Regions from separate parts of the Kytococcus sp. Marseille-QA3725 genome, predicted to be linked through region 1. Evidence: predicted binding sites of a transcription regulator. Region 1 holds the regulator's gene; the other holds the start of a gene.
The links. The regulator LexA, encoded in region 1, represses DNA repair genes until DNA is damaged. The targets are predictions, from matches to a motif close to TCGAACANNTGTTCGA.

Region 1 (14,541 bases):
AGGTCGCGACCGGACCGGTGCCGGTGAGCTCCTGCTCCATCACGTGGGCGGCACCGCACAGGGCGTCCATCATCGCGGAGACGGAGGGGACGCGGAGCAGGTCCGCCGTCGTCACGGCGTGGATGGTGCGCCGCGAGCTCTCCTGCAGCGGCAGGGCGACGACACCGGCGTGCCGGACGTGGCGCAGCACCATCCGCGGCACCAGGGCGGCGCCCAGCCCGGCGGAGACGAGGCCCAGCACGGCGACGTAGTCCTCGGTCTGGAACTCCACGCGGGGCACGAAGCCGGCCTCCTGGCCCAGGTGCATGAGGTGCCCCCGGCAGCGCGCGCACCCGGCGATCCACGGGTCGTCGGCCAGTGCGGAGAGGTCGACCGTCTCGCCGGTGGCCTGCGGGTGGTCCTCGGGCAGGGCGATGAGCATCTCGTCGGTGAGGATGTCGCGGATCTCCAGCCCGGCCAGGTTGTCGACCTCGCGCCCGACGGTGGTGCCCGAGTGGGAGAACGCGACGGCGAGGTCGCAGCGACCGTCCCGCAGCGCGGCCAGGGACTCCGGCGGCTCGGCCTCGGTCAGCTGGATCTCGATGGCGGGGTGCTCCGAGCGCAGGTCGCGCAGCGCCTGCGGGACCAGCGAGGCCGTGGAGGAGGGGAAGGCGGCGACGCGCACCCGGCCGGACTCCAGCCCCGCGATGGCGCTGAGCTCCTGCTCGGCGGTGTCCAGCAGGGTGAGCACGGTGACGGCGTGCCGTGCGAGCACCTGCCCGGCCTGCGTCAGCCGGACGGTGCGACCCTGGCGCTCCACCAGCGGGGTGCCGATGCGCCCCTCGAGACGACGGACCATCTGCGAGATGGCAGGTTGGGTGTAGCCCAGCGAGTGGGCGGCAGCGGTGAAGGACCCCTGCTCCGCGATGGCGCGCATGATGCGCAGCCCAGCCGTGTCGATCATGGGGTCACTGTAAGCGTTTGTTAGTCGCCCGCAAAGTGTTGCGCCATTGTGTAATTCGTCGCGGCGATCGAGAATCGTTCCATGTCAGCACCTGCCCGCTCCGAGCTGCCCACTCGGTCGACGAGATCGACCCCCGCCCACGCCGTCGAGCCGCCCGAGCTGCAGGACGTCGCCTGGCTGCGGGACCAGTTCGCGACCACCGGGGGCTACCTGAACGCCGCCACGTGCGGGCTCCCGACGCGGGCCACCACCGAGGCGATGGCCCGGGACGCGCGGCGCTGGACGACCGGTGACGTCTCGCCGACCGGCTACCACGAGCTGGTCGAGCGGGCCCGGGCGCTCTACGGACAGCTCGTGGGCGTCCCCGCCGAGCGGGTGGCGACCGGTTCGCAGACCTCGGTGTTCGTCGGCATGGTCGCCGCGGGGCTGTCGGACGGGGCCGAGGTCGTGGTGGTGGAGGGGGACTTCTCCAGCCTCGTCTACCCCTTCCTGGTGCAGGCGCAGCGGCCGCACCCGAGCGGTTCGGGCGGTCGGATCACCGTGCGGTCGGTGCCGCGGGCCGAGCTGTGCTCTGCGCTGACCGACCGGACCGCCGCGGTGGTCTACAGCCACGTCCAGTCGGCCTGCGGCGGCCTGACCCGTCCTGAGGACGTGCGGGCCGCGGCCGCCGAGGTCGGCGCGCTGACCGTCTGCGACATCACCCAGTCGGCCGGCTGGTCCCCGGTCGATGCCTCGCTGGCGGACGTGACCGTCTGCTCGGCCTACAAGTGGCTCTGCCACCCGCGAGGGGTGGCGTACATGACGGTGTCCGACCGGGCGGCCGGGATGCTCGTGCCGCTGGACGCGGGCTGGTACGCCGGGGACGTCGTATGGGACTCGATGTACGGCCCCACGATGACGCTGTCCCCGCGGGCCTCGCGCTTCGACGTCTCCCCGGGGTGGCCGCTGTGGCCCGGTGCGGTCGCGGCGCTGGAGGACTTCCTCCGGGTGCCCACCGCCGCGGTGCGGGCGCACGACGTGGGCCTCACCAACGCGCTGCGCGAGGGGCTGGGGCTGCCGGCCTCGGACTCGGCCATCGTGAGCCTGGCCATGCCGGAGGGGGCCGCGGCGGCCGCCGAGCGGGCGGGCCTGACGCTCTCCCAGCGGGCCGGCGGGGTGCGGTTGAGCTTCCACGCCTGGAACACCCGCGCGGACGTCGACCGGGCGCTGGAGGTGCTGAGCCCCTTCGCGGTGCGCTGACCCGCGGGGCGTCGTGCGCTGAGCCGCGGGCGTCGCACCCGGAGGCCCTGGCGCCTAGGGTGCGCGAGGCAGAAGGGCCCGGAGGTCGGTGGGTCGGGTGTGGTGTGATGCTCCACGTGCCTGAGACCCACCTCCCGGACCCCGCCGGCGCGCAGATGGCCGCCGCGCGGGACGAGGCGCACCACGGCCCCAGCTGGCGAGGACCGCGTCGCGGGACCGCGCTGTGCCTCTCGGGTGGTGGCTTCCGGGCGGCCCTGTTCCACCTGGGGGCGCTGCGCCGCCTCAACGAGCTGGGCATGCTCGGTCAGCTGCGGACGGTCTCGGCGGTCTCGGGCGGCTCCATCGCGGCGATGCTGCTGGCCGCCCCACGGCTCGGGTGGCCCGACGCGGACGCCCTCTCGCAGAGCATCGACTCGGCCGACCTCGTGGAGCCCGACCCCAGCGCACCGCCCCTGCCGCGGGGCGACACGGTGCCCGGTGGTCTGTTCTCGGCGCCCCGCGTCACCGGTTTCGAGGAGTACGTGGCCGAGCCGGTCCGGCGGCTGACCAGCCGCAACCTGCGCACGCGGGCGATGGTCTCCGGGTTCGGCCCCAAGGTGCGCCGCTCGCCGGACACGAGCTCGCGGATGCTGGCCGACCAGCTCGTCGGTCAGGTCGACTGGTGGGCGACCGACCTGCGCGACGCGCACCGCACCAGCGGCCCCGCCGTGGTGGTCGAGGCGACCGAGCTCGCGCACGGGGTGAACTGGACCTTTGCCGACCCCCGGGCCCACGCGCCCCGCGGGCGGGTGGGGGACTACCGCCTCGGGTACGGCGAGCCGCCGGCGGGGCTGCGCCTGGCGGACGTCGTGGCGGCCTCCAGCGCCTACCCGCCGTACTTCGCGCCGTTCGACATCGACGCCTCGACGCTGGACCTCACCGGCGGCCGGGTGGGGCAGGTGGACGCGGCGGCGAGGCCCCGGATCTCGCGCACGGTGCAGCTGCTGGACGGCGGCATCTACGACAACCTCGCGCTCGAGCCGGTCTGGCGCGACCACGCCTCGGTGCTGGTGAGCGACGGGGGAGCGGTCTTCCGGGCCCGCAGCGCGCGGACGCCCTTGGGGCGGATCCTGCACGTCATCAGCATCGCGGCCGGTGGTGGGGAGGTCACGCGGCTGCGCTGGCTGCACTCGGCCTTCAACTGGGGTGTGCTGGAGGGCGCGTCCTGGGCGATGGACTCGCGAGTCCCGCAGAGCTATCCCGTGGAGGTGGCCGCGCAGATCAACCAGATCCGCACGGACATGGACGCCTTCAGCGACGAGGAGCAGAAGATCATCGAGCGCCACGGGTACGGCGTGGCGGACTCGGCCATCCGCCGGTACGCGCCGCAGCTGATCATGCGCGACGCACCCGCCCGCTACCCGTACCCGGAGGTGGCCGACCCCGAGGTCGCGCTGCGGGCGCTGCGGGGGTCGGGGCGGATGTCGCTCGTCGGGCGACGGGCACCCCGCCGTTGGGCACGCGCCGGACGACGGCAGCTGGGTCGCAGGACGGCTGGGCGTCGCCGTGGCTGAGGGGTCCTCGGGCGCCGCGATGCCGGAGGTGGACAGCCCGGTGACCCTGCCGCCCGTGGTCCGGGCCGCCCCGCAGGAGGTGGAGGCCCTGGCCGAGCTGCTGGCCGGGCAGCGGCTGGCGGTGGTGACGGGGGCGGGCATGTCGACCGCCTCGGGCATCCCGGACTACCGGGGGCCGGACGGGGTGCGGCGTGTGCAACCGATGACGATCGGCGACTTCCGTGCCGGTCCCGAGGCCCGGCGGCGCTACTGGGCGCGTGCCTTCGTGGGGTGGGAGCGCTTCACCGGTGCCCAGCCGAACGCGGGGCACCGGGCGCTCGCGGCGCTCCAGGCCGAGGGCGCGGCGGGTGGTGAGGTCGCGGGCATCACCGGGGTGATCACGCAGAACGTGGACGGGCTGCACCAACGGGCCGGGTCGCCGGACGTGCTGGATCTGCACGGGACGCTGTCGCGCATCGTCTGCCTGGTGTGCGGGGCGGTCGAGGAGCGGTCGTCGCTGCAGGCGCGGCTGGGTGAGCTGAACCCGCACCACCGCGACGTCGCGCTGCGGGGCGGGCAGGTCCGTCCGGACGGCGACGTGGCCCTGGACGAGGAGGTGGTCGCCTCGTTCCGCACGGTCGACTGCCTCGTGTGCGGGGCCGACGAGCTCAAGCCGGACGTCGTGTACTTCGGGGAGAACGTCCCGCGGGAGCGCGTGGACCGGGCCTATGCGATGGTGGACGGCGCCGACGGGCTGCTGGTGCTCGGCTCGAGCCTCAAGGTGATGAGCGGCTACCGCTTCGCCCGGCACGTGCACCGCGCCGGTGGGCCGGTCGCCGTGGTGACCCGGGGATGGCACCGAGCCCACCGGGAGGCGACGCTGACCGTGGACGCGATGGTGGACGAGACGCTGCTGGCCGTCGCCGATCGGCTCGGGGTGGCCGTCGAGGCGGGGTGACCCCGTGTGGGAGGGCTCGGGGACGTGCTCCGATCCCACCCGTACCGGAGCCCCTCGGACCTGCCGGACCCCGACGGGTCCCCGGAGACCTGTCGCACCCCGCTCGGGCCGGGCGCGGCCCGGGCCCGAGCGGTCCGGACGCGATCAGACGCGGCGCAGGACCGCGGTGACCTTGCCCAGGATGGTGGCGTCGTTACCGTCGATCGGGTCGAACATGGGGTTGTGCGGCTGCAGCCAGATCTGGTTCTTGACCTTCTTGTAGGTCTTCACCGTCGCCTCGTCGTCGATGAGCGCGGCCACGATGTCGCCGTTGATGGCGGCCTGCTGGCGGCGCACCACGACCCAGTCGCCGTCGCAGATGGCCGCGTCGACCATCGAGTCCCCCTTGACGCGCAGCAGGAAGAGCTCGCCGTCACCGACGATCTGCTTGGGGAGCGGGAAGACGTCCTCCACGCGCTCCTCGGCCAGGATCGGTCCACCGGCGGCGATCTGCCCCACCACGGGCACGTAGCTGGCCGGCGGCTGGGCGTCGGCGGCCTCGGAGGGGTCCCAGGTGTCCTCCGGCAGCTTGCGGTACCCGCGGTCACCCGGCCACTGGGCGTCCAGGATCTCCAGGGCGCGGGGGCGGTTGGGGTCGCGGCGGATGTAGCCCTTGCGCTGCAGCGCGTTGAGCTGGTGCTGCACGGAGCTCGCGGAGGCGAGCTCCACCTGCTCGGCGATCTCGCGCATGCTCGGCGGGTAGCCCCGCTCGTCGATCGAGTGTCGGATGACCTCCAGCACCCTGGTCTGCCGGTCGGTCAGCGGCTCGTTGCGGCGCAGGCCCGGCTCGTTCCTCCGGTTGGTCATGGTCCCCCTTCGCTGGGTCGTCGCGGCGGTCGTCTGGCGTGCCTCGGGCGATGTCGCTGACCGCCGCCGTGCTCAGCAGATCGCCGTCCTCCCAACGATCTCCCGATGTTGTCGGTGGTCACCGATTGACTTCAGGTGTTGTCGGACGGACCCGCGTTCCCCCCCCGCGAAGGAGGAGTCGATCACGCGCTCGGCCGACAGCCGTGCGGTCACAGGGTACGACGCCCCGGCCCCGCGCGAGCGGACATCCGTTCGGGCGTGTCTTGGAGGGCGTCGACCACCTGTGCTACACATAGTACAGACATCCGACGGACAGGCGTCCGGAGGGGAAGGAGTGGACATGAGCGCGATCACCTGTGAGGCACCTCGTCTCGGTCGAGGCGTCGTGGGGCAGCGTGCGGGCGTGCACGCTGCGCCCTTCCGGCGGCAGGCGCAGCGACCGGCTCCGCGCATGCGGCTGACGGCTCGCGGACGTGCGGCCCGTCAGGTGCTGGGCCTGGTGCTGGCGGTTGCGCTGGTGCTGCTCGTGGCGTGGCAGTCGGTCGGGGCCGGGCCGGACGCCTCCGGCGCGCAGCACGTCGTGGTCGGGGACGGGCAGACCTTGGGGCACGTGGCCGTCGAGCACCTCCCCGAGGTGCCGGTCGAGCAGGGCGTGCTGATGCTGCAGGAGGCCAACGGGCTCGGGACCTCCGAGGTGCAAGCCGGTCAGGAGCTGGTCGTCCCGGAGCCCTGAGGGAGGCCTGGGCCGTGAGCGGCCCGGGGCGTCGGGCGAGGCCGGAGCCCGACAGGGAGGTCGAGGGGCGCCGGCCGAGGGGGAGTCGAGGGGAGGGGGCGAAGGGTGTTGCTCGAGGGCCGTCAGTCGAGGGTGGTGCCGGTGACGCGACGCCACATCGGGCTCAGGCCCTCGAAGGGGGCGAACCAGCCGGAGATGTGCACGTCCATGACGATGCCCTCCACGCCGGAGGCGATGAAGTCGTCCGCGCCGCGGACGATGTCCGCCGGCTGCTTGGCCAGCAGGTCGGCGGGCTCCTCCGGGTCGGACATGCCCTGCTCCACCGCGAAGTGACGGGCCCGCTCGCTGCTGGTGAAGCCGAGGAGCATCATCGTGCCCTCGATCTCGGCGGCGACGGGAGCGACAGCACCCTCGGGCCCTGCGGGGAGGAACCACCAGCGCGGGAGCGCGAAGCCGGCCTTCCAGAGATCGGTGATGGCGTCGTGGTCCGCGGAGTCACGACTGAGCTCGTGCAGCCGGTCGGTCTCGTTCGGTGCGGGCATGGGGAGGTGCATGGCGTCACTCCACCACACATCGGGGAGCCGGCGCCGAGGACCCTCCGGGAGGGCCTGTGCTGCGGAGGCAGGGGCTGGTATCGGGGACGTGGAGGAACGCTGGTCATCGGGAGGGGATGGCGCGCGGTGGGGTACAGGGTGGACTCCCGCCACAATGGAGGCGTGGAGCAGAGGCAGTCCGGCCGAGGTGCCGCCCAAGTGCGAGGAGCGGCCCGTGCCCTCCTGGCCACGGGTCTGCTCGTCACGTCCGTGGGGCTGGGGTCGGTCCCCGTGGCGCAGGCGGAGGACCACCCAGCCGGTTGGCCCGCCACGGAGTCGGCGGTGGACCCCGTGTCGTCGGACAGACTGGAGCAGCTCGCCTGCCAGGACGTGCTGGTCGTCGGTGTGCGGGGATCGGGGGAGGAGGCGCCGTGGGGTGCCACGGTCGGCGGGGTCGCGGACTCGCTGACCCAGCGGCTGTCGGGCGACGTCCGGTCGGTCTATCTCGACTACCCGGCGGTCGACCCGCACACGCTGGGGGCACACGAGCTGGAAGCGCACGTCCTGGAGTCCGTCGCGCCCTCGACGGACTACTTCGAGTCGGTCGACGCCGGGCGCGAGGAGCTCCGACGGGTCCTCCAGCACAGTGCCGAGAGGTGCCCGGACCAGGCGGTGGTGCTGGCGGGCTTCAGCCAAGGTGCCCAGGTCATCACGAGGGCACTGGCCTCCGGTGCGGACAGCTCGACGCTTGCCGGTGCGCTCCTGCTCGGCAACCCTGCCCACCACCCGGGGCAGAACACGCGGGAGATCGCGGGGCTGCTGGACACGCCCTCCATCGGCTTGGCGGCGACGCTGACCTACCTGCGCTCCCAGGCGAGGCCAGAGGGTGACACGTCCCGGCGTGCTGCGGTGCGCAATCTCATCGAGGAGGTCTTCGCGCTCCACGGCGGGTCGGTGCCCAACAGCCGCATCGCTCGGGTGCTGGCCGAGGACCAGGACGTCATCCCGCCGGAGCTGTACTCCCGGGTGCTGTCCATCTGCAGCGAGGGCGACCTGGTCTGCGACGCGGCGCCGGGGATGAGCCGGATGCTCACCTCGTCGACCACGTTGGAGGAGGAGTTCCACAGGGCCCGCCCGGTGCACGGCGGGTACACCGAGGACGTGGTCGCGCCCGGGGTCGCGGAGCTCCTCGTGCTCGCGAGCACCTGGTCGCCCGATGGGGGCCCTGCGCGGGTCCCCGACACGCCGTCGCCCAGCACCTCGCCGGGTCGGGATCCGTCCGCGTCCGGTGAGAACGGGGCGGATGCGTCCCCGGGTGAGGTGCCCCCGGGTCTCCCGACCGGGCCGGCGAGCGTGGAGCCCCTGCCCTCGGAGAGCCTGGCCGACGAGTCGGGGGATTCGCAGGAGGAGCCCAGGGGCGGGGACGGCGATGACGAAGGCGACCCGGCTGGCGACCCCGCGGGTGACGACGACGAGGACGCCCCGGACGACGGGGACGCCGGCTCGCAGCCCGAGCCCACCGGGGACGCCTCTGAGGGCAGCGACGACGGGAGCACTTCCTCCGAAGGCACGCAGGACGGCGGGGGCCCTGGCGGTGACGGCGGGGCGGACTCCGACGGCGAGGAGACGGCGGCCTCCGACCAGGGTGTGGGCGCCTCCGGGCACCCCGTCTGGTTGGTGCCCGTGCTGGGCACGGCCGTCGCCGTCCTGGCCGCGACCTCGGCGGGCCTCGCCTGGCAGCTGGGGGGACGGCGTCGATGACCTGGCTCACCCGGCGACGCCTCATCGCGCTGGTGGTCGTGTTGTCGATCCTGCTGCTCGCACAGATGGGTGACGGGCTGCTGCGACGCTACGTGGAGGGCCGCATGGCCTCGGAGGTGCACCGCACCTCAGGCGGTGAGGCCCATGCGCACGTCGAGGGGTGGCCGGCGGCCTGGTCGGTCCTGCGTGACGACTACGGGACCATCACCGGCGGGGCCCAGGACGTGCGGGTGACCGTTCGGGGTCACGAGGTGGAGGCGGACGTGGACGTCGTGGCCCACGACGTCACGGGGCTGGCCCGAGGGCCCGTCCACGTCGGTGATGCGACCGGCCGTGTGGACACCACCTGGGAGGACCTGTCGGAGGCCACCGGTGTGCAGCTCTCGGGGTCGGACGACGGCCTGCTCACGATCACCACGGAGGTGGACGCACTGGGGGAGCGGCTGCCGGTGCGGGTCACGGGTCGCCCGGTGGTCGACGGCGCCACCGGACAGCTGGGCCTGCGTGACGCGGAGGCCTCCCTGGACACGGTGGACGTTCCCCGGGACGTGGTCGAGGGGCTGCTGCCCCGGGTGGCGACCTACGCGTACCTGCCCGTGGTCGACGGCGTGACCTGGACGGGTGTGCAGGTGGGGGCCGACGGAGCACAGCTGGACTTCCGTGCTGACGACGCCGATCTGCCGCAGTGGTGACCACGGCGGACGACAGCCGAGCGGCAGGACGGGGCGTGCGGCGGTGCGGACGGCTGCTTGGAGTCCGAATGAGGCTGCGGAGTGCGGCCGTTCGAGAGGCCGGAGACGGTCGACAGGGGAGAGGGAGGGCCACCATGGCTCGTCAGGAGATCGCACTCGTGCTCACCGCCGCGGTGGTGGGCCTCGGTTCCGCCCAGAGCGCCGTGGCGGCACCCGATTCGATGTTCCCGGCGCAGGACCCGCTGGACATCACCGTCGAGCTGGGTGAGGGGAAGACCGGTGGGGAGCGGCCGTGGACCGTGTCCGTCGACGGTGAGTTCACCCAGCCGGAGTTCAGCGAAGACGGCCTGGCCATCTGGGACGTCAGGTCGTCCACCTCCTACGACGGCTGGGACGGCCTGGATCTGCTGGGGGCGCAGCACGACACGGGAAAGATGGCCACGGAGGACGAGTGCACCAGGACCGAGGAGCTCGCGCCGGCGCCGGTCACGGTGACCAGTGACGCCGAGTCCTACACCCGTGACTACTCCCGTGACGAGGCGACCCCGGTGGAGACGCTGGGTGTGCCGGCCGACGCACGGATGGTGACCGTCGAGACCCAGACCTGCATGGCACCGAGCAAGGACAAGGGGTTCGGGCCGTATCTGTTCAGCGACGCCACCTACCTGGTCACTCCCGACGGTGAGCTCGAGCTCATCTACCGCACCACGATGGAGGCCAGCGGGATGGAGGGCTCCGAGGTGCACTACTTCCCCGAGCCCGGCTGGGAGTGGATCGAGGAGTACAGGTCGGTGGACCGGCACGGCTCCGGCATGAGCGACGACGAGTGGGCCGACCACATGGTCGCCGAGGGTGTCCTGCCTGCCGACAAGCGCTGGTACGCGGCCAACGAGGAGCCGCCCGCCGGTCCGATCGTCGACACCGGTCGCGTCGGCACCGCCAGTGACGCGCCCGCCGTCGCTGAGACGCCGCAGACAGGTCGACCACCTGGGCCCCGCACCCATGGGTGCGGGGCCCAGGTGCGGGTAGGCGGGCGTGGGTGAGCGTGGTGCGTGGAGGGGCGAGGCGTTGCGTGGGCAAGCGCGGTACGTGCAGGGACGAGGCGTTGCGGGGTGAGCGTGGGACGTGCAGGGGCGTGGCACGACGCCCCGGAGGGGCTCCACGCCCCGCCCCGCGGGGTGCTGTCGGCGGTGTGACGCGGGCGTCGCCGAGGGGGTTTGCAGTCGGCGGAGGTGACGCCGTAGTCTCTACATCTAGTGGTGCTGGTCCGAGATCAGCACAAGATGATCCAGATTTCGCCATTTCGAGGGAGTTTTCGTGCACTGTCCGTTCTGTCGCCACGAGGACACCAAGGTGGTGGACTCGCGCGTCCAGGACGAGGGCACGCAGATCCGTCGTCGGCGTCAGTGCGCGGGGTGCGGCAGGCGCTTCGGGACCGTCGAGTCGGCCACGCTCAGCGTGGTGAAGCGGTCCGGGGTGAGCGAGCCGTTCCGCCGCGACAAGGTGATGTCCGGGGTGCGCAAGGCGTGCCAGGGCCGCCCGGTCACCGATGACCAGCTCCACCTGCTGGCGCAGCAGGTGGAGGAGAACATCCGCTGCGAGGGACTGGCCGAGATCGACGCCCACCAGATCGGCATGGCGGTCCTCCCGGTCCTGCGGGAGCTCGACGTCGTGGCCTACCTCCGGTTCGCATCGGTGTACCGCAACTTCGACAGCCTGCAGGACTTCGAGGACGCCATCGAGGAGCTCCGGACGGCGCGCAGCGCACAGGTTGTCGGCGCCGGCTGACAGCCTCATCCACCCGGCCCGGGTCGCGGCACCTGCCGATCTCGCGCGCCCACCCTCGCTCGGCCACCGACCAGCGAGCCCAGACCACCAGCCCACAGATCCCGACCGACGGCCACCGGCCGCCCGCCCACCAAGGAGAGGTCATGACCGACACCACCCAGGCCCCCGCACCCACCCGGACCCCGGGCGGCGGACTCACGATCAACCGCATCCACACCACCCCGGGCGTGCACCCCTACGACGAGGTCACCTGGGAGAAGCGGACCGTCGAGCAGACCAACTGGAAGACCGGTGAGGTGATCTTCCGGCAGGAGGACGTCGAGTTCCCGTCGTTCTGGTCGGCCAACGCCTCCACCATCGTCACCACCAAGTACTTCCGTGGCGCCGTGGGCACCCCGGCCCGTGAGACCGGGCTGAAGCAGCTGATCGACCGCGTCGTGCTCACCTACGTGGCCGCCGGCAAGAAGCACGGCTACTTCGCCACCGAGGACGACGCGCTGGTGTTCGAGCACGAGCTCACCTACGCGCTGCTGCACCAGATCTTCAGCTTCAACTCCCCGGTGTGGTTCAACGTGGGCACCAAGAGCCCGCAGCAGGTGTCGGCCTGCTTCATCCTGTCGGTCGACGACTCGATGGACTCGATCCTGAACTGGTACCGCGAGGAGGGCTTCATCTTCAAGGGCGGCTCCGGTGCCGGCCTGAACCTCTCGCGCATCCGCTCCTCCAAGGAGCTCCTGAGCTCCGGTGGCAACGCCTCGGGTCCGGTGTCCTTCATGCGTGGTGCCGACGCCTCGGCGGGCACCATCAAGTCCGGTGGTGCGACGCGTCGTGCGGCCAAGATGGTCGTGCTCGACGTGGACCACCCGGACATCGTGGAGTTCGTCGACACCAAGGCGCGCGAGGAGGACAAGATCCGCGCGCTGCGTGACGCCGGGTTCGACATGGACCTCGGCGGCGACGACATCACCTCCGTGCAGTACCAGAACGCGAACAACTCCGTGCGCGTCTCCGACGAGTTCATGCGCGCCGTGGAGAACAAGGAGGAGTTCGGCCTCCGTTCGCGGACCACCGGTGACGTCATCGAGACCGTGGACGCCGGCGACCTGTTCACCCGCATGGCCAAGGCCGCGTGGGAGTGTGCCGACCCGGGCATCCAGTACGACGACACGATCAACCACTGGCACACCAACCCCGAGTCCGGCCGCATCAACGCTTCCAACCCGTGCTCGGAGTACATGTCGCTGGACAACTCGTCCTGCAACCTGGCGAGCCTGAACCTGCTGAAGTTCCTGAACGACGACGACACCTTCGACGTCGAGCGCTTCCAGGCGGTCACCGAGCTGGTCATCACGGCGATGGACATCTCGATCTGCTTCGCGGACTTCCCGACCGACCCGATCGGCGAGACCACCCGCGACTACCGCCAGCTCGGCATCGGCTACGCCAATCTGGGTGCCCTGCTCATGGCCACCGGCCACGGCTACGACTCCGAGGGTGGCCGCCAGCTGGCCGCCGCGATCACCTCGCTGCTGACCGGTGCGTCCTACAAGCGCTCGGCCGAGCTCGCCGCCGTGGTGGGCCCGTACGCCGGCTACGCCCGCAACGCCGAGGCCCACAACCGCGTGATGCGCCAGCACCGCGACGCGAACGCGCAGCTCGCGCCGATGCACGAGATGGACGCCCACATCCAGGACGCCGCCACCGAGGCGTGGGACGCCGTCGTGGCTCTGGGTGACGAGAACGGCTACCGCAACGCGCAGGCCTCCGTGCTGGCGCCCACCGGGACCATCGGCTTCATGATGGACTGCGACACCACCGGCATCGAGCCGGACTTCTCGCTGGTGAAGTTCAAGAAGCTGGTGGGCGGCGGCTCCATGCAGATCGTGAACCAGACCATCCCGCGTGCGCTGAAGCTGCTGGGCTACGACCAGGCCACGACCGACGAGATCGTCGAGTACATCGCCGAGCACGGTCACGTGGTGGATGCCCCCGGCCTGGCCGAGGAGCACTACGAGATCTTCGACACCGCGATGGGTGAGCGCGCCATCGCCCCGATGGGGCACGTCCGCATGATGGCGGCGGTGCAGCCGTTCCTGTCCGGTGCGATCTCCAAGACGGTGAACCTGCCCGAGCGCGCCACCGTCGAGGAGATCGAGGAGGTCTACCTCGAGGGCTGGAAGCTGGGCCTGAAGGCACTGGCCGTCTACCGCGACAACTGCAAGGTCGGCCAGCCACTGAGCTCCGGCAAGGGTGAGAACAAGGGCGCCGAGGCCGAGGGCGACGACGCCACGGCCGAGACCGCCGCCCCGCAGGTGGAGAAGGTCGTGGAGTACCGCCCGGTGCGCCGTCGCCTGCCCAAGCGCCGGACTGCTCAGACCACGAGCTTCGCCGTGGGCGGCGCCGAGGGCTACCTCACCGCCGGGACCTACGAGGACGGTTCGCTGGGCGAGATCTTCCTGAAGTTCGGCAAGCAGGGCTCCACCCTGGCGGGTGTGATGGACGCGTTCTCCATCGCCGTGTCGGTGGGCCTGCAGTACGGCGTGCCGCTGGAGACCTACGTGGAGAAGTTCAGCAACCTGCGCTTCGAGCCGGCCGGCATGACCGACGACCCCGACGTGCGCATGGCCCAGTCGCTCATGGACTACGTGTTCCGTCGCCTGGCGCTGGACTACATGGACTTCGAGACCCGTGACTTCATGGGCATCCACACGGCCGAGGAGCGCACCCGCCACCTGGAGACGGGCTCCTACGCGCCGCAGGGTGGCTCGTACTCCTCGGACTCCGGTTCGGGTGAGCAGGACGAGCAGGACATGGAGAGCCAGCTCGAGTCCTACAGCCAGTCGATCGCCCCGGCCGCTGCGAAGCGTCCCGAGGGTGTGGCCGGGTCCTCCCGGGTGGAGCCGGCGGACACCGCGGTCCAGGGTGACGCCGCCGCCGACGCCCAGGCGACTGCGGCCGAGGCCGCGAAGCCGGCAGGCTCGCAGGTGCACTCCTCCGCGGAGCTCATGGAGGCCAAGTTCGGCAAGGCCGCCGACGCGCCGCTGTGCATGACCTGCGGCATCAAGATGCGCCCGGCGGGTTCCTGCCACATCTGCGAGGGCTGCGGCAGCACCTCCGGCTGCAGCTGATCCCCGCCGGCTGGCGGGCCGGAGCCCGGCCCGCCAGCCCACGCGTCCGCCCGTGGCCAGCGCGGCTCGCCCGCTTGGCAGACCGCCAGGCCCGCCGCCACGTCGTCGGGGTGACGCCCGCCCACGCCCGTAGGGCCCACCATGCAGCATCGAGACCAACGAGTGGGTCCACGCACGCACGCCCACGCCCGTAGGGCCCACCAGGACGCCACGTCCCGGTGGGCCCTACGGGCGTTCGGGCCAGGTGGACGAGTGCTCAGGCCCACCACGCACCGGTGCGTGGTGGATCGACGGATCCGCCCGCTTCCGGCAGCGTCGGGTCGCGCCACTCCACCCCGTCGGGCCGCACGGTGGCGACGAGCCCGTCGCGGTGCACGATCGTGTGGTG
Region 2 (14,541 bases), 130 kb from region 1:
CACTCGCCATCGGTGTCGACATCGGGGGCACCAAGATCGCCGGTGCCCTGGTCGAGGACGGGTGCATCCTCCACCGTGCCAGGGCCGAGACGCCTGCCCAGGACGTCGTCGAGATCGCCCGGGCGGTCGTCACCGTGATCGAGGACCTGCGCGGGGAGGCCGGTGACCGGGAGGTGGTCGGGGCGGGCATCGCCTGTGCCGGCTTCGTGGACGCGGCCGGTGAGCGGATCATGTTCTCGCCGAACCTCGCGTGGCGCGAGGAGCCGCTGAAGGCCACCGTGAGCGAGCAGGTCGACCTGCCGGTCCGGCTCGAGAACGACGCGAACGCGGCTGCCTGGGGGGAGTTCCGCCACGGTGCGGCCAGCGAGCACGACGACATGGTGCTGGTCACGATCGGCACCGGCATCGGCGGTGGGATCGTCAACCAGGGGGTCCTGCTGCGGGGGGCCTCCGGGATGGGCGCGGAGATCGGCCACATGCGCGCGGTGCCGGACGGGCACCGGTGCGGTTGCGGGAACCGCGGGTGCTGGGAGCAGTACGGCTCGGGCTCCGCGCTGGTCCGTGAGGCCCGGGACCTCGTGCGCTCCGGCACGCCCCACGCGGCACGCCTGGCGGAGGCGTGCGGGGGCGACGTGGACCGGCTCGAGGGGGCGGACGTGACCCGCCTCGCCGAGGAGGGGGACCCGGCCTCGGTGGAGCTGCTCGACGACCTCGGTACGTGGATCGGGGAGGGGGCGGCGAGCCTCGCCGCGGTGCTGGACCCGGGCACGATCGTCATCGGCGGAGGGGTGAGCGCGGCCGGTGACCTGCTGCTGGAGCCGGCGCGGCGGGCGTTCGGCAAGTCCCTGACCGGCCGGGGCCACCGACCGTGGCCCGACGTGCTGCTGGCCTCCCTGGGCAACGACGCCGGGGTGATCGGTGCTGCCTCGATCATGAGCGAGGCCGCGGCGGAGTGACTGGCGCCCCGGGCACCTCGTCCTCCGCAGGGCGGTCCGGTGGCCGCCTCAGGCGGTGACGCGACGGGCGAACGCGACGGACTCGGCGTGGATGCGCTCGGCGTCGTGGTCCAGGGTCGCCACGTGGAAGCTGTCGGGGAGCACGACCTCGGTGACGTCCGTCGCGGAGACCCGGCGCAGGATCGCGGCGCTGCTGCGGGCGGGCACCACGTGGTCGACGGCCGAGCGGAGCAGCAGCACCGGGCAGGTCACCTCGGCCGCACGGCGCCGGACACCCCGCCAGAGAGCACGCTGGGAGTGCAGGGCGTGCAGGGGCACCCGGTCGTAGGCCAGCTCGGCGGGCGCCTCGGGGTCGGCGACGTCCCCGGCGATTCCCGCCACGTCGGGGACCACCTGACGCACCAGGGGAGTGAGTCGGACCAACGGGTTCACCGCGGCCACGGCCGGGTTGACGAGCGCCAGCCCCGCGACGCGGGCGGGGTGGGCGATCGCGAGGGCGAGCGCCAGCGCACCGCCCATCGACAGGCCCCCGACCACTGCGGGCCGCTCGTGGCTGGCCCGCAGCAGGGAGCGCTCGGCGGCGCGGTACCAGTCCTGCCACCCCGTGCGGTTGGCGGCCTGCCAGGTGCGGCCGTGGCCGGTCAGCCGCGGGGCGTCCACGGTGTGGCCGGCGGCGGCCAGCGCGTCCGGCCAGGAGCCCAGCCCCTGGGGTGTTCCGGTGAAGCCGTGCAGGAGGAGCACCCCCGCGCGGTCGGGCGATCCGTCGAGGTGGCGGCCCTCGGCGCCCTCGAGCACCGTGCGGGTGGAGGGCAGGGGCGCCGGCGCGGTTCGCATGCCGGCATCCTTCCACGCCGCAACCCGTGAAAAGATGCCGTGGTGCGGTGGAGACCAGACCGCGCCGCAGGACCTCGCCGGCCGCGACCGAGCCGGCGAGCGAGTCGAGACGCAGGAGAACAGGTGCTCTACTGGACGTTGAAGAACGTGACCCTGGGCCCGGCGCTGAAGGCGCTCTACCGCCCGACGGTCCACGGCCTGCACCACGTGCCGCGCAACGGCCCGGCCATCATCGCGGCCAACCACAGCAGCTTCTTCGACTCGATCGCGCTGCCGATGGTGGTGCCCCGCCAGCTCCGGTACCCGGCCAAGGCCGAGTACTTCAACCAGCCGGGCATCAAGGGCCGCGCGATGGCGGCGTTCTTCCGCGGGGTCGGGCAGATCCCGACCGACCGGTCGGGTGGCCGGGCCAGCCTGGCCGCCCTGGGCGAGGCCGAACAGGTGCTCAAGGACGGCAACCTGCTGGGCATCTACCCCGAGGGCACCCGGTCGCCGGACGGGCGCCTCTACCGCGGTCGCAGCGGTGCGGTCCGCCTCGCGCTGTCCACGGGCTCGCCGGTGGTGCCGGTGGGGCTCGTGGGGGTCGACGAGATCCAGCCGATCGAGGCGTCGATGCCGAAGATCCGGACCTTCACGGCCACCTTCGGGGAGCCGTTCGACGTCACGGCCCACGTGCAGTCACTCCACGCGGACGCCTCCGAGGAGGAGCGCGCACGGGCGGTCCAGCGGCCGGGGCGCGACGACCTACGCAGCGCGACCGATGAGATCATGCGACGAATTCAGGCGATCACAGGACAGGAATACGTGGACGAGTACTCGAGTGTCGTGAAGTCCCGGCGAGCGGCGGAGGGCGCATGAACCCCTCGTTCGGTGAGTCCCACCACCAGCCGCTGCCCGACGCGGTCGACTGGGCCGACCTGCCGGCCGCCCAGCAGCCCACCTGGGCCGACCCGGAGGGGGCCGGGCGGGTGAAGCACACCCTGCGCCGCTACCCGCCGCTGGTCTTCGCCGAGGAGTGCGACACCCTCGCCGAGCAGCTGGGTTCCGCCGCGCTGGGGGAGCGCTTCGTCCTGCAGGCCGGTGAGTGCGCCGAGACCTTCGACCAGGTGACGGCCAACAGCATCCGGGACCGGCTGGGCGTGCTGCTGCAGATGGCGGCCGTCATGACCTACGGGGCCGGGGTGCCGGTGGTGAAGGTCGGCCGCATCGCCGGCCAGTTCGGCAAGCCCCGTTCGAGCGATACCGAGACCCGGGACGGGGTGGAGCTGCCGAGCTACCGCGGTGACATGGTCAACGGCTTCGCCTTCGACGCGGCCTCCCGTGAGCACGACCCGCAGCGCATGCTGGCGGCCTACAGCGCCAGCGCGGCGACGCTCAACCTGGTGCGTGCCTGGACCACCGGTGGCTACGCCGACCTGGGCAACCTGTCCACCTGGGGTGCGGCCGCCGACACCGAGGCCACGCGCGAGTTCGACGAGGTGAGCCGCGGCATCGAGCGGGCGCTGCGCTTCACCAAGGCCGTCGGCGCGGACTCCCCGGCCTTCCACGCCACGGAGTTCTTCGCCAGCCACGAGGCCCTGGTGATGGACTACGAGAAGCCGCTGACCCGCATCGACTCGCGGACCGGCAAGCCGTACGCGACCTCCGGCCACCTGCTCTGGTGCGGTGAGCGCACCCGCGACCCGGGCGGCGCCCACATCGACTTCCTGGCGTCGGTCTCCAACCCGGTGGGCGTCAAGCTCGGTCCGACGACGTCGGTCGAGGACGTCAAGCGCCTGGTCGACCGGCTGGACCCGCAGCGCACCCCGGGGCGCCTGACCTTCATCTCCCGCATGGGGGCAGGTCGGATCCGGGAGTCGCTGCCGCCGCTGGTGGAGGCCGTCCGAGGGCTGGGCGCCCAGCCCCTGTGGCTCACCGACCCCATGCACGGCAACACGTTCACCGGGTCGACGGGGTACAAGACCCGGCGGTTCGACGACGTGGTGGACGAGGTCCGGGGCTTCTTCGAGGTGCACGGGCAGCTGGGGACGGTCCCCGGCGGGCTGCACGTGGAGCTCTCCGGCAGCGACGTGACCGAGTGCATCGGCGGCGTCGTCCCGGTGCTCGAGGAGGACCTCGGTGCCCGCTACGAGAGCCCCTGCGACCCGCGGCTGAACCGCAACCAGAGCCTGGAGCTCGCGCTGCTGGTGGCGCAGATGATCGGCGACGACCCGACCCTCGGAGGTGCCTGAGATGACGGACCGACCCGACCTGCTCGACACGATCGAGTGGCTGACGGTCCCGGACCTGGTCGAGCGGCTCGGTCTGGGGGTCAGCTCGGTCCGGCAGCTGGTCAAGGACCGGGAGCTGCTGGGGCTCCGGCGCGGCGAGGGCAACGTCCTGCAGGTGCCGGCCCTGTTCCTCAGCGGCGACCGGGTGCTCGGTCCGCTGCCGGGGACGATCACGGTGCTGGGCGACGGCGGGATGACCGACGAGGAGATCATCCGCTGGCTGTTCGAGCCGGACGAGACCCTGCGGGAGGGCTCGGCGATCGCCGATCTCCACGCCGGGCACAAGACCGAGATCCGGCGGCGGGCGGCCGAGGCGGCCTGGTGACCCGGCCCGCCTGACCCGCCTGACCCGGGTCAGGCGGAGCGCTGCGTGGTGAGGTGCGCGAGCTCGGCCAGGGCGTCGGCCGCGGTGGGGTCGATGGCGGGACGTGCCGCGTCGAGGGCGGCCAGCGCGTCGTCGCGGTCGGCGGTGATCTGCTGCTCGACGGCTCGTGCGGCGCCGGTGGAGACGATGAGCTCCCGCATCCAGTCGGTGTCGGCCGGGGAGAGGTCGGGGGACCCGAGGAGCTCCTCGAAGCGCGCGGCGTCGGAGGGGGCTGCGGCGTCGAGCACGCCGACGACCAGGGCGGTGCGCTTGCCCTCCCGCAGGTCGTCCCCGGTGGGCTTCCCGGTGAGCGAGGGGTCGCCGAACACGCCGAGCTCGTCGTCGCGCAGCTGGAAGGCGAGGCCCAGGTGCAGCCCGTAGGTGCTCAGGTGCTCGCGGGTGGCGGGGTCCACCCCGGCGGAGTCGGCGCCGATGAGCAACGGGTGCTCGATGGAGTACTTGGCGCTCTTGTAGGTCATGACGCGGCGGACCCGGTCGGTGCGCGCCGCGGTGTCGTCGCTGTCCCAGGGGCGGGCCGCGTTGAGGATGTCCAGGAACTGGCCGCCCATCAGCTGGGTGCGCATCAGGTTCCAGGTGGGCAGGGCGCGCTGCATCCGGTCGGCCGACCAGCCGCAGCCGGTGAAGGCCGCGTCGGCCCAGACCAGGCAGAGGTCCCCGGCGAGGATCGCGCCGGCCACGCCGTGCTCGCGGGGTGAGCCCTCCCAGCCGTGCTCGCGGTGGCGCCGGGCCCAGGTGCGGTGGGCGGTCGGGACGCCGCGTCGGGTGTCGCTGTCGTCCATGACGTCGTCGTGCAGCAGGGCCGCGGCCTGGAAGAACTCCATCGCGGTGGCGGCACGGAGGGAGGCGTCGTCCGCGGAGCCGCCAGCGGCGAGGTGTCCCCAGTGGAGGAACCCGGCACGCAGGCGCTTGCCGCGCCGCATCAGCAGCTCGATGGCCTCGGCGAGCTCGTCGGCGGCGGGGTCGAGGGGGGTCAGGTGGGCGCGGTGGGTCGCGATCTGGTCGGTGATGCTCGCGGTGATCGCGGCCTGGAAGGCCTCGTCGAGGGGGTGTGGGGTCACGGGCACATCGTAGGCGTCGGGCGGTGGACGGGGGCTGCTGGGGCGGGCCCGGGGGAGGTTGTCGGTGTCGTATGGATGAATGACCTTTGACCGAAGATCTCGTACACGCATACGATGCGTGCGGGGTCGACGATACGGCATCCGGACGGCCCGTGGGGTGGCCCGGACCGACGGGAGGAGGGACGAGATGAGGCGGTGCGCCGAGTCGGTGGAGGTGCGGACCCTGCAGGACGGATGGGAGCCCGGCGGGCAGCCGGATGCCTTCGTCTGGCGGGGACGGCTCTACGTGGTGTGCGAGGTGCTGGACCGCTGGCGACGGCGCCACCCGTGGTGGCGCCACGTGACCGAGGCCGAGGGGCTGGCCCTGGAGGCCGGCACCGACCAGGAGGTGTGGCGGGTGGAGGCCCGGGCCGGGCGGCACCGTCCGGCCGGGGTGTTCGACCTCGTGGCCCCGCCGGTGGGTGTGGCCGCGGGGTGGCGGCTGGACCGGGTCCTGGACTGACCCGGTCGGGCACGCACGGCAGCAGGGGAACGCAGGCAGCGGGGAAACAGGGAGGACGGACATGACGACGATGACGGGTGCCCCGACGGCGACGATCGGGGTGGGCGCACCGGCCGGGACGGTGCTGGACCTGATGGAGCGGGCGCGGACGAGTCTGGCGGAGGCCTGTGCGAGTCCGGTGCCCGAGGAGCGGTACGAGGCAGCGCACCTGGCCGCTCTGCGGGCTGCGGCCGCCGTGGTGGCGGCCCGGTCGGTGCCGGGACGGGCCTCGCGGCCCCGCAGCGTCTGGGAGCTCCTCGGTGGGGTGGCCCCGGAGCTCCGGGAGTGGGCGGTCTTCTTCGACGGCTCGGCCCGGCGCCGGGCCGCTCTCGCCCGGGGACGGCAGTGCTCCCAGCGGGAGGCGGACGACCTGGTGCGGCAGGTGGACGAGTTCGAGCAGCGGATCCGGGGTGTGCTGGGGCTGCCCGTGCTCCCCTCTGCCACGGCACTGCTGGTGGCCGGCTGGCCGGTCGAGGGCCGGTGATGTCCGCGGGGTTCGCGCACCTGCACGTCGCCTCGAGCTTCTCGCTGCAGTACGGCACCTCCACCCCGCAGGACCTGGTGGACCGGGCGGCGGCCTGGGGGCAGTCCCACCTGGCGCTCACCGACCGGGACGGGTTGTATGGAGCGGTGCGCTTCGCCCGGGCCTGCACCGAGGCCGGGCTCGTCCCGGTGCTGGGGGTGGACCTCGCCGTGGCCCACGGGGACGGGGCCCGTCGGGAGGAGGTCCCGGCGCGCCGGTCACCGGTGCGGGGCGGGACCTGGGTCGACGAGAGCCACGACCGCGTGCGGGTGCTGGCCGCGGGCCGGGAGGCCGGCTCCGGCCACGGTGTCGGTTGGGCGGCCCTGTGCCGCCTGGTCTCGGCGACCCACGCGGCGGGGGAGCGGGGCGAGCCGCGCACCACCGGGGAGCTGGTGGCCGGTGCTGCCCCGGCGGTCCGGGTGCTCCTGGGGCCCGACTCCGACGTCGGCCGGGCGGTGCTGGGGCGTCGTCGCCAGGAGGCACGGCGGGCCCTGGAGCGGTGGGTGGACCGGGTGGCCGGGCAGGTCGGGGATCTTCGTGAGGCGCGACGGGTCGTGGTGGTGGAGTTGGTGTGCTCCGGTGCCCCGGCCGGGCAGCCGGGCTGTACCGACCAGGCGGTGGGCATGTGGCGGCTGGCCGAGGAGGCCGGCGTGCGGACGGTGCTCACCGCTGCGGTGCGGCACGCGGACCCCGCCGACGTGGTGGTGGCCGACGTGCTCGACGCAGCCCGCAGGCACGTCCTGCTGGACCCACGGCACCTGGAGCAGCGGACCTCGGCGGCGCACCTGGCCTCCTCGGCCGCCATGGAGCGGGTGGCGCGGTGGCTGGCCGACCGGGCCGGTGGGCCGGACGCGGCCGCCGACCGGCTGCTGGCCACCACCGGGCAGGTGGCGACCGAGTGCGGCCTCTCGGCCCGGGACGACCTGGGGATCGGGTCGGTGCACCTGCCGGAGCCGGAGGTGCTCGGGTACGCCGACGCCACAGACGCCCTGCGGGGGCTGACCGAGCGCTGTCGGAGCGCGGTGGACGGGCTGTACCGGCGGGCCGGTGAGCGGCGGCGGGCGGTCGACCGCCTTGGTGCGGAGCTGGCCACCATCGAGCAGCTGGGGTACGCCACCTACTTCCTGACCGTCGCGCAGGTGTGTGGCCTGGTGCGGGGGATGGGGGGACGCGTGGCGGCCCGGGGGTCCGGGGCAGGCTCGCTGGTGAACCGTCTGCTGGGCATCAGCGGGGTGGACCCGCTGCGGCACGACCTGCTCATGGAGCGCTTCTGCTCCCCGCTGCGGGCGGAGCTGCCCGACATCGACATCGACGTGGAGTCCGACCGGCGCACCGAGGTCTACGAGCGCGTCCTGGAGCACTTCGGCGCCGACCGGGTGACCTGCGTGTCGATGATGGAGACCTATCGGGTGCGCCACGCGGTGCGGGACGTCGGCGCGGTGCTCGGCATGCCCCCGGTGGAGGTGGACGCGATCGCGAAGGCGTTCCCGCACGTCCGGGCCCGGGACGCGCGATCGGCCATCCGCGACCTGCCCGAGCTGCGGGCCGCCGGGCTGGACGCCCCACGGCTGCAGCGGATGTTCGACCTGGTCGAGCGGCTCGACGGCCTGCCCCGCCACATCGCGCTGCACCCCTGCGGGGTGGTGCTCTCCCACGCTGGTCTGCGGGACCGCACCCCGGTGGAGGCCAGCTGGCTCGGGTTCCCCATGAGCCAGTTCGACAAGGGCGACGTGGAGGACATGGGACTGCTCAAGCTGGACGTGCTGGGCATCCGCATGCAGTCGGCCATGGCGCATGCGGTGGACCTCGTGGAGTCCACCGTCGGGGTGCGCATCGACCTCGACGACGAGGAGCAGGTGCCCCACGACGACGCCGAGACCTACGGGCTCATCGGCTCCACCCGCACCCTGGGGTGCTTCCAGATCGAGTCGCCGGGGCAGCGGGAGCTGGTCGGCAGGTTCGGGCCGCGCACCTTCGAGGACGTCATCATCGACATCTCGCTGTTCCGGCCCGGTCCCGTGAAGTCGGACATGATCACCCCCTTCCTGGCCGCCCGGCAGGGGTGGGCCGAGCCGCTGCTCATGCACCCGGCCCTCGCCGAGCACCTGGCCAGCACCGAGGGGGTGGTGGTCTTCCACGAGCAGGTGCTGCAGATCCTCACCGCCACCACCGGGGTGAGCCTGGCGCACTCCGACGAGGCCCGACGGGTCATGGGGACGACCGAGGGCCGGGAGGCCGTGGAGCGGTGGTGGCGGCCGGCGGCCGCGGCCCGCGGGTTCACCGGGGAGGTGGCCGACCGCATCTGGGAGGTGCTCGCCGCCTTCGCCTCCTTCGGCTTCTGCAAGGCGCACGCGGCGGCCTTCGCGCTGCCCACCTACCAGTCCGCCTGGCTGAAGACGCACTACCCGGCCCACTTCCTGGCCGGGGTGCTCACGCACGACCCGGGCATGTACCCCAAGCGGCTGATCCTGGACGACGCCCGGGAGCTGGGGGTCGCCGTGCTGGGGCTCGATGTGAACGCCTCCGGGGAGGGCTACCGGGTGGAGCCGCTGGCCGGCGCCGTCGGTCGGGGGACGGATGGTGACGGAGAGCCGAGCGGCCCGGAGGACCTGGACGTCCCCCTCACCGAGGTCGATCCGGACCTCGCGCTGGAGCGGGTCCGGCAGCGGGCCCGCCGCTGGGGGCTGCGCATCGCCCTGTCGGAGGTGAAGGGGATGGGCCGGGACGACGCCCGCCGCATCGTGGAGGGGCAGCCGTACACCTCGTTGGCGGACTTCTGGCAGCGCGCCCGGGTGGACCGCCCGCTGGTGGAGCGCATGGTCCTGGCCGGGGCCTTCGACGGCTTCACCTCGCCCGGTCGGCGGCGCGACCTGCTCGTGGAGCTGGTGGACCTCGAGCGGTGGCGCACCCCGCGCCCCCGGACCCGTCGGGCCCGTCTGGTCACGGAGCGGGCCGAGCAGGACCGGCGCCGGCAGGCCGAGCAGGGGGCCCAGCTGACCCTGGACCTGCCGGCCCCGGGGGCGGGACGGGATACGGGACTGCCCCCGATGGAGCCGGAGGAGCAGGTGGCTCACGAGCTCGACGTGCTGGGCATGGACGTCACCGCCCACGTGCTCGAACCCCACCTGCCGACCCTGCGGGCCCTGGGGGCCACTCCCGCACGGGACCTGCTGGGGCAGAGGTCAGGTGCCGAGGTGCTGGTGGCCGGGGTGAGGGTGGCCACGCAGACGCCGCCGGTGAGGTCGGGGCGCCGCGTGGTCTTCGTGACCCTGAACGACCCCACCGGGGCCAGTGATGCGACCTTCTTCGAGGACGTCCAGGGCCCGTACGCCACGGTGCTCTTCCAGTCGTGGTTCCTGCTGGTCCGGGGCGTCGTGCGCAGGACCGGCCCGCGCGGGGTCTCGCTGCGGGCGACCGGGGCGTGGGAGCTCTCCGGGCTCACCGAGGCCCACCGGGCCGGTGGGACGGACGGGCTGTTCGCGGCCTGGGAGGAGCGTGACCGCCTGCAGCACGAACGCCACCGGGCCGGCCAGGAGGCCGCGCGGGCCGCCGGACCGGTGGGGCGTCGGGTGCTCGTGCACGCCTCCGGCTACCGCCAGTCGCCGTACGCGGACATCGGCGTCGCCGGCCCCTCCCGCAAGCTCTGGCACAGCTCGCCCGGGAGCTCGGGATGGTGACCGTGGGGACGCCGGTGGACCCGGTCACGGCCCCGGCCGCCCCGCAGTCGACCGTCCTCCACGTGGACATGGACGCCTTCTACGCCTCGGTGGCCCTGGTCGACCGCCCCGAGCTGCGGGGGACCCCGGTCATCGTCGGGGGCGGCCACCGGTCGGTGGTCCTCTCGGCCACCTACGAGGCCCGGGCCCTCGGGGTGCACTCGGCCATGCCCATGGCCCGCGCCCGCCGGCTGTGCCCGCAGGCCACCGTCATCCGTCCGGACCACGACCGGTACGCGGCGGTGTCGGCGGCGGTCATGGAGGTCTTCCGGCAGGTGACCCACGCGGTGCAGCCGATCTCCGTGGACGAGGCCTGTCTCGACCTGGCCGGGACGGCCCGCAGGTGGGGCACCCCGCTCCAGGTGGCCCGGTGGATCCGGCGCACCGTGGCCGCCGAGCAGCAGATCACCTGCTCGGTGGGGATCGGTCCCAACCCCTTCGTGGCCAAGGTGGCCTCGGGCCGGGCCAAACCGGACGGCGTCCTGGAGGTCGCCCCGGCCGAGGTCGTCTCCTTCCTGCACCCGCTGGGCGTGGGCGCGCTCCGGGGGGTGGGGGAGCGGACCGAGGAGCAGCTGGCCCGCTTCGGGCTGACCACGGTGGCCCAGGTGGCCCACACGCCCGTGGCCACGCTGCAGCGGATCGTCGGCGTCCACGCCGGGGCCGTCCTGGCCGAACGGGCCTGGGGGCGTGACCCCCAGCGGGTGCAGCCGGTGGTCGCGGAGAGGACGATCGGCAACGGCCAGACCTTCGACCACGACGTCGACGACCCCCGGCAGGTGGAGACCCGGCTGCTGCTCCTCGCCGAGCGGGTGGCGGCCCGGGCCCGTGCGGCCTCGGTGATGGGGCGCACCGTCCAGGTGACCGTGCGCTTCGCGGACTTCACCACCGTGCAGCGGTCCCGGACCATGCGCCGCCCCAGCGACGTGAGCCGGGAGATCCACGAGACCGCCCGGTCGGTGTTCGCCTCGCTCGGTCTGCAGCGTGCCCGGGTCCGGATGGTGCGGATCACCCTCTCGGGACTCACCCCCACCGAGCGCACCCCGCGACAGGCGATGCTCGACGAGCCGGAGGTCGGGTGGCGGGAGGCCGATGCGGCGATCGACCGGGCCAGTGCCCGGTTCGGCGCCGGCATCGTGCGCCCGGCCAGCCTGCTCCCCGAGGGTCGTGGGCCGTGAGGAGGAACACCTCCGGGCGTAGACTGGCCGGAACCGGGCGTGCGACCACCGCCGCCGCAGATCGGTGTGCACCTGGAGGTGACCATGGCCCTGTCGGAGGAGGAGCAGAGCCGGCTGGACGCCCTCGAGCGTTCCCTGCTGTCCACGGGCTCCGACGACCACTCGCACATGCCCGAGGTCGAGCGCGTCGCGCGCACCGACGACTCGGACGGCCCGGAGTTCCTGGCGGTCTTCGTCGGGGGGCGTGCGAAGAGCGGGTCGGACCAGACCGCCGGGGCCCACCCCGTCGGTGGCGCCGACGGACCGGGGAGCCGTCGCCCTGCCGGGGCCGCTCAGCGTGTCACCCCGAGGCGCATCGGCCTCACCCTGCTGTTGGTGCTGCTCGGCATCGGCCTGTACGCCGTCGCGCTCTGGGCTCAGCAGCCCTGGGTGGGGGCCGGTGGGTTCGTCCTGCTCCTCCTGGCCGTCGGGGCCTGGCTGCGTCCCTCCTCCGGCCACAGCCGGTCCGGTGCCGCCGGTTCGCTCCGCGGCGGTCCGGCCGCCCCCGGCGGCACAGGACGCGGCAGGGTCGGCTCCGGTCCAATGGGACGCCGTGACGCCCCGGGCGGTGGCCGGAAGGCCGGTGGCCGCGGCACCACCCGGCCCGGGCGAGGTGGGCCGGCCGCCTCCGGTGGCTCCCGCAGCTCCTTCATGGAGCGCCTCGAGGGTCGGTGGGAGATCCGCCGCAACCAGCGGGGGCAGTGATTGCGCCCACGGCGAAACGTGGAACGCGCCGCCCGCCCCTGCTGTTGAGATGGTCACGGACCCCGGTGCCGGGGTCCGTGACGACGTACCCAGCACAGACCAGGAGGTCCCCCGTGGAGACTGCTGTCGCCCCCGTCCTCACCGCCGCCGACCGTTGCGACCGCTGCGGTGCCCGCGCCTACGTGCGCGCCCTCGTGGCCGGCTCCGCGCTGCACTTCTGCGCCCACCACGGCCAGGAGCACCTGCCCGCCCTGCGTGAGCGCGGAGACGTCGAGGTGCTCGACGAGACCCACCTGCTGCAGGGCTGACGCCGGTGGACTGGACCGTCCTAGTCGGGCTGCTCGTCGCGGCCCTCATGGTCACCGGCCTGGTCGGCAGCGCCCTGCTGGTGCTGCCCGGGCTCGTCCTCGTGTGGGGTTCCACCCTCGTGTGGGCCCTCGCGGTCCAGTCCGCTGCCGGCTGGTGGGTCTTCGGCATCGCCACCCTGCTGGCCGGTACCGCCGCAGTGGTGCAGTGGCTGATCCCGGGCCGCCGCATGAAGGCCGCCGGGATCAGCACCACCACCCTGCTGGCCGGCGTGGCCGCCGGCATCGTCGGCTTCTTCGTCATCCCCGTCGTGGGGCTCTTCGTCGGCTTCGTGGCCGGCATCTTCCTCGCCCAGACGCTGCAGGGGCCCGCCGGCTCCCTGACCCCCTGGCAGGCCACCGTCATGGCGCTCAAGGCCGTCGGCACCAACATCCTCATCGAACTGCTCGCCGGCATGCTCATCGTCGGCACCTGGGTCGGCAGCCTCGTGCTCACCGCCCTGCTCTGAGGGGGCCGCACGGGCATCGAGGGAACGCACCCGGTCGTCCACACCCCGAGCGACAGCGGCCGCCCGGCGTGCCCGACCGGAGGCCGTCGGTGGCGTCGCCTAGGTTTGGGCTCGTGAATCCCCGCAGTGCCCCGGCCTCCACCACGACCTCCTCCGACTACGACGCCCGTCACCTCCAGGTGCTCGAGGGCCTCGAGGCGGTCCGCAAGCGCCCGGGCATGTACATCGGCTCCACCGACTCCCGGGGCCTCATGCACTGCCTGTGGGAGATCATCGACAACTCCGTCGACGAGGCCCTCGGTGGCTACGCCAGCGGCGTCGACATCACCCTGCACGCCGACGGCTCGGTCGAGGTGGCCGACGACGGCCGCGGTGTTCCGGTGGACATCGAGCCCCGCAGCGGCCTGACCGGCGTGGAGCTCGTCTACACCAAGCTGCACGCGGGCGGGAAGTTCGGCGGTGGCTCGTACACCGCATCCGGTGGTCTGCACGGCGTCGGCGCCTCGGTGGTCAACGCGCTCTCGGCCCGCCTCGACGTGCAGGTCGACCGCGCCGGCACCACCTGGGGCATGAGCTTCCGCCGCGGGGAGCCCGGCGTCTTCGCCGACGACGCCGACGGACCGTCCCCCTCCAGCACCTTCGAGCCGTTCACCACCGGCAGCGAGCTGCAGAAGGTGGGCAAGGTCAAGCGAGGGGTCACCGGCACCCGGGTGCGCTACTGGGCCGACCCGCAGATCTTCCTGGCCGACGCCGAGTTCTCCTATACCCAGCTCACTGACCGGGCCCGCCAGACGTCCTTCCTGGTGCCCGGCCTGCGCCTGACGATCACCGACAAGCGCCGCCTGCCCGGCACGCCGGGGGAGCACGGCACCCACACCGAGACCTTCCTCCACGAGGGCGGCATCACCGAGTTCGTCGACTACCTGGCCCCCGACGAGGCGGTCACCGACGTGTGGCGCCTGCAGGGGAGCGGGACCTTCACCGAGACCGTCCCGGTCCTCGACGACAGCGGCCAGATGGTGCCCGCGGAGGTCGAGCGCGACTGCGAGGTCGACGTGGCCCTGCGCTGGGGCACGGGCTACGACACGACGCAGCGCTCGTTCGTCAACATCATCGCCACCCCCAAGGGCGGCACCCACGTCGCGGGCTTCGAGCAGGCGCTGCTCAAGGTGGTCCGCAAGCAGGTGGACGCGAACTCCCGCAAGCTCAAGCCGGGCAAGGACCGCGTCGAGAAGGACGACGCCCTGGCCGGGCTGGCCGCGGTGGTGACCGTCCGGCTGGCCGAGCCGCAGTTCGAGGGGCAGACCAAGGAGGTGCTGGGCACCTCGGCGGTCCGCAGCATCGTCTCCAAGGTGGTCGAGACCGAGTTGACCGCCCTGCTCACGAGCACCGCCCGGGGCCAGAAGCAGCAGTCGGCGGCGGTGCTGGAGAAGATCGTCGCGGAGATGAAGTCCCGCGTCTCGGCGCGCATGCACAAGGAGACGCAGCGCCGCAAGAACGCGTTGGAGACCTCCTCGCTGCCCAC

Region 2: a site for LexA is predicted at 5,603-5,618, ahead of ACY8FT_RS02570 (DUF6504 family protein). Genes of this name have one in related genera too.

What each region holds. Positions count from the first base shown of each region.
Region 1 is NZ_JBUCLA010000001.1:427,180-441,720, forward strand. Features, by position in the region: gene ACY8FT_RS01990 (LysR family transcriptional regulator) at 1-943, opposite strand, end outside; gene ACY8FT_RS01995 (aminotransferase class V-fold PLP-dependent enzyme) at 1,025-2,182, shown strand; gene ACY8FT_RS02000 (patatin-like phospholipase family protein) at 2,299-3,735, shown strand; gene ACY8FT_RS02005 (Sir2 family NAD-dependent protein deacetylase) at 3,728-4,672, shown strand; gene lexA (transcriptional repressor LexA) at 4,817-5,518, opposite strand; gene ACY8FT_RS02015 (LysM peptidoglycan-binding domain-containing protein) at 5,922-6,251, shown strand; gene ACY8FT_RS02020 (hypothetical protein) at 6,374-6,793, opposite strand; gene ACY8FT_RS02025 (cutinase family protein) at 6,968-8,545, shown strand; gene ACY8FT_RS02030 (hypothetical protein) at 8,542-9,237, shown strand; gene ACY8FT_RS02035 (hypothetical protein) at 9,372-10,280, shown strand; gene nrdR (transcriptional regulator NrdR) at 10,555-11,025, shown strand; gene ACY8FT_RS02045 (vitamin B12-dependent ribonucleotide reductase) at 11,169-14,153, shown strand; gene ACY8FT_RS02050 (HNH endonuclease signature motif containing protein) at 14,410-14,541, opposite strand, start outside.
Region 2 is NZ_JBUCLA010000001.1:561,173-575,713, forward strand. Features, by position in the region: gene ACY8FT_RS02540 (ROK family glucokinase) at 1-956, shown strand, start outside; gene ACY8FT_RS02545 (alpha/beta hydrolase) at 1,005-1,790, opposite strand; gene ACY8FT_RS02550 (lysophospholipid acyltransferase family protein) at 1,914-2,648, shown strand; gene ACY8FT_RS02555 (class II 3-deoxy-7-phosphoheptulonate synthase) at 2,645-4,021, shown strand; gene ACY8FT_RS02560 (Rv2175c family DNA-binding protein) at 4,023-4,385, shown strand; gene ACY8FT_RS02565 (polyprenyl synthetase family protein) at 4,415-5,503, opposite strand; gene ACY8FT_RS02570 (DUF6504 family protein) at 5,691-6,005, shown strand; gene ACY8FT_RS02575 (SAV_6107 family HEPN domain-containing protein) at 6,067-6,528, shown strand; gene ACY8FT_RS02580 (DNA polymerase III subunit alpha) at 6,528-10,244, shown strand; gene dinB (DNA polymerase IV) at 10,238-11,458, shown strand; gene ACY8FT_RS02590 (hypothetical protein) at 11,498-12,202, shown strand; gene ACY8FT_RS02595 (DUF7455 domain-containing protein) at 12,316-12,510, shown strand; gene ACY8FT_RS02600 (DUF456 domain-containing protein) at 12,516-13,016, shown strand; gene ACY8FT_RS02605 (DNA gyrase/topoisomerase IV subunit B) at 13,130-14,541, shown strand, end outside.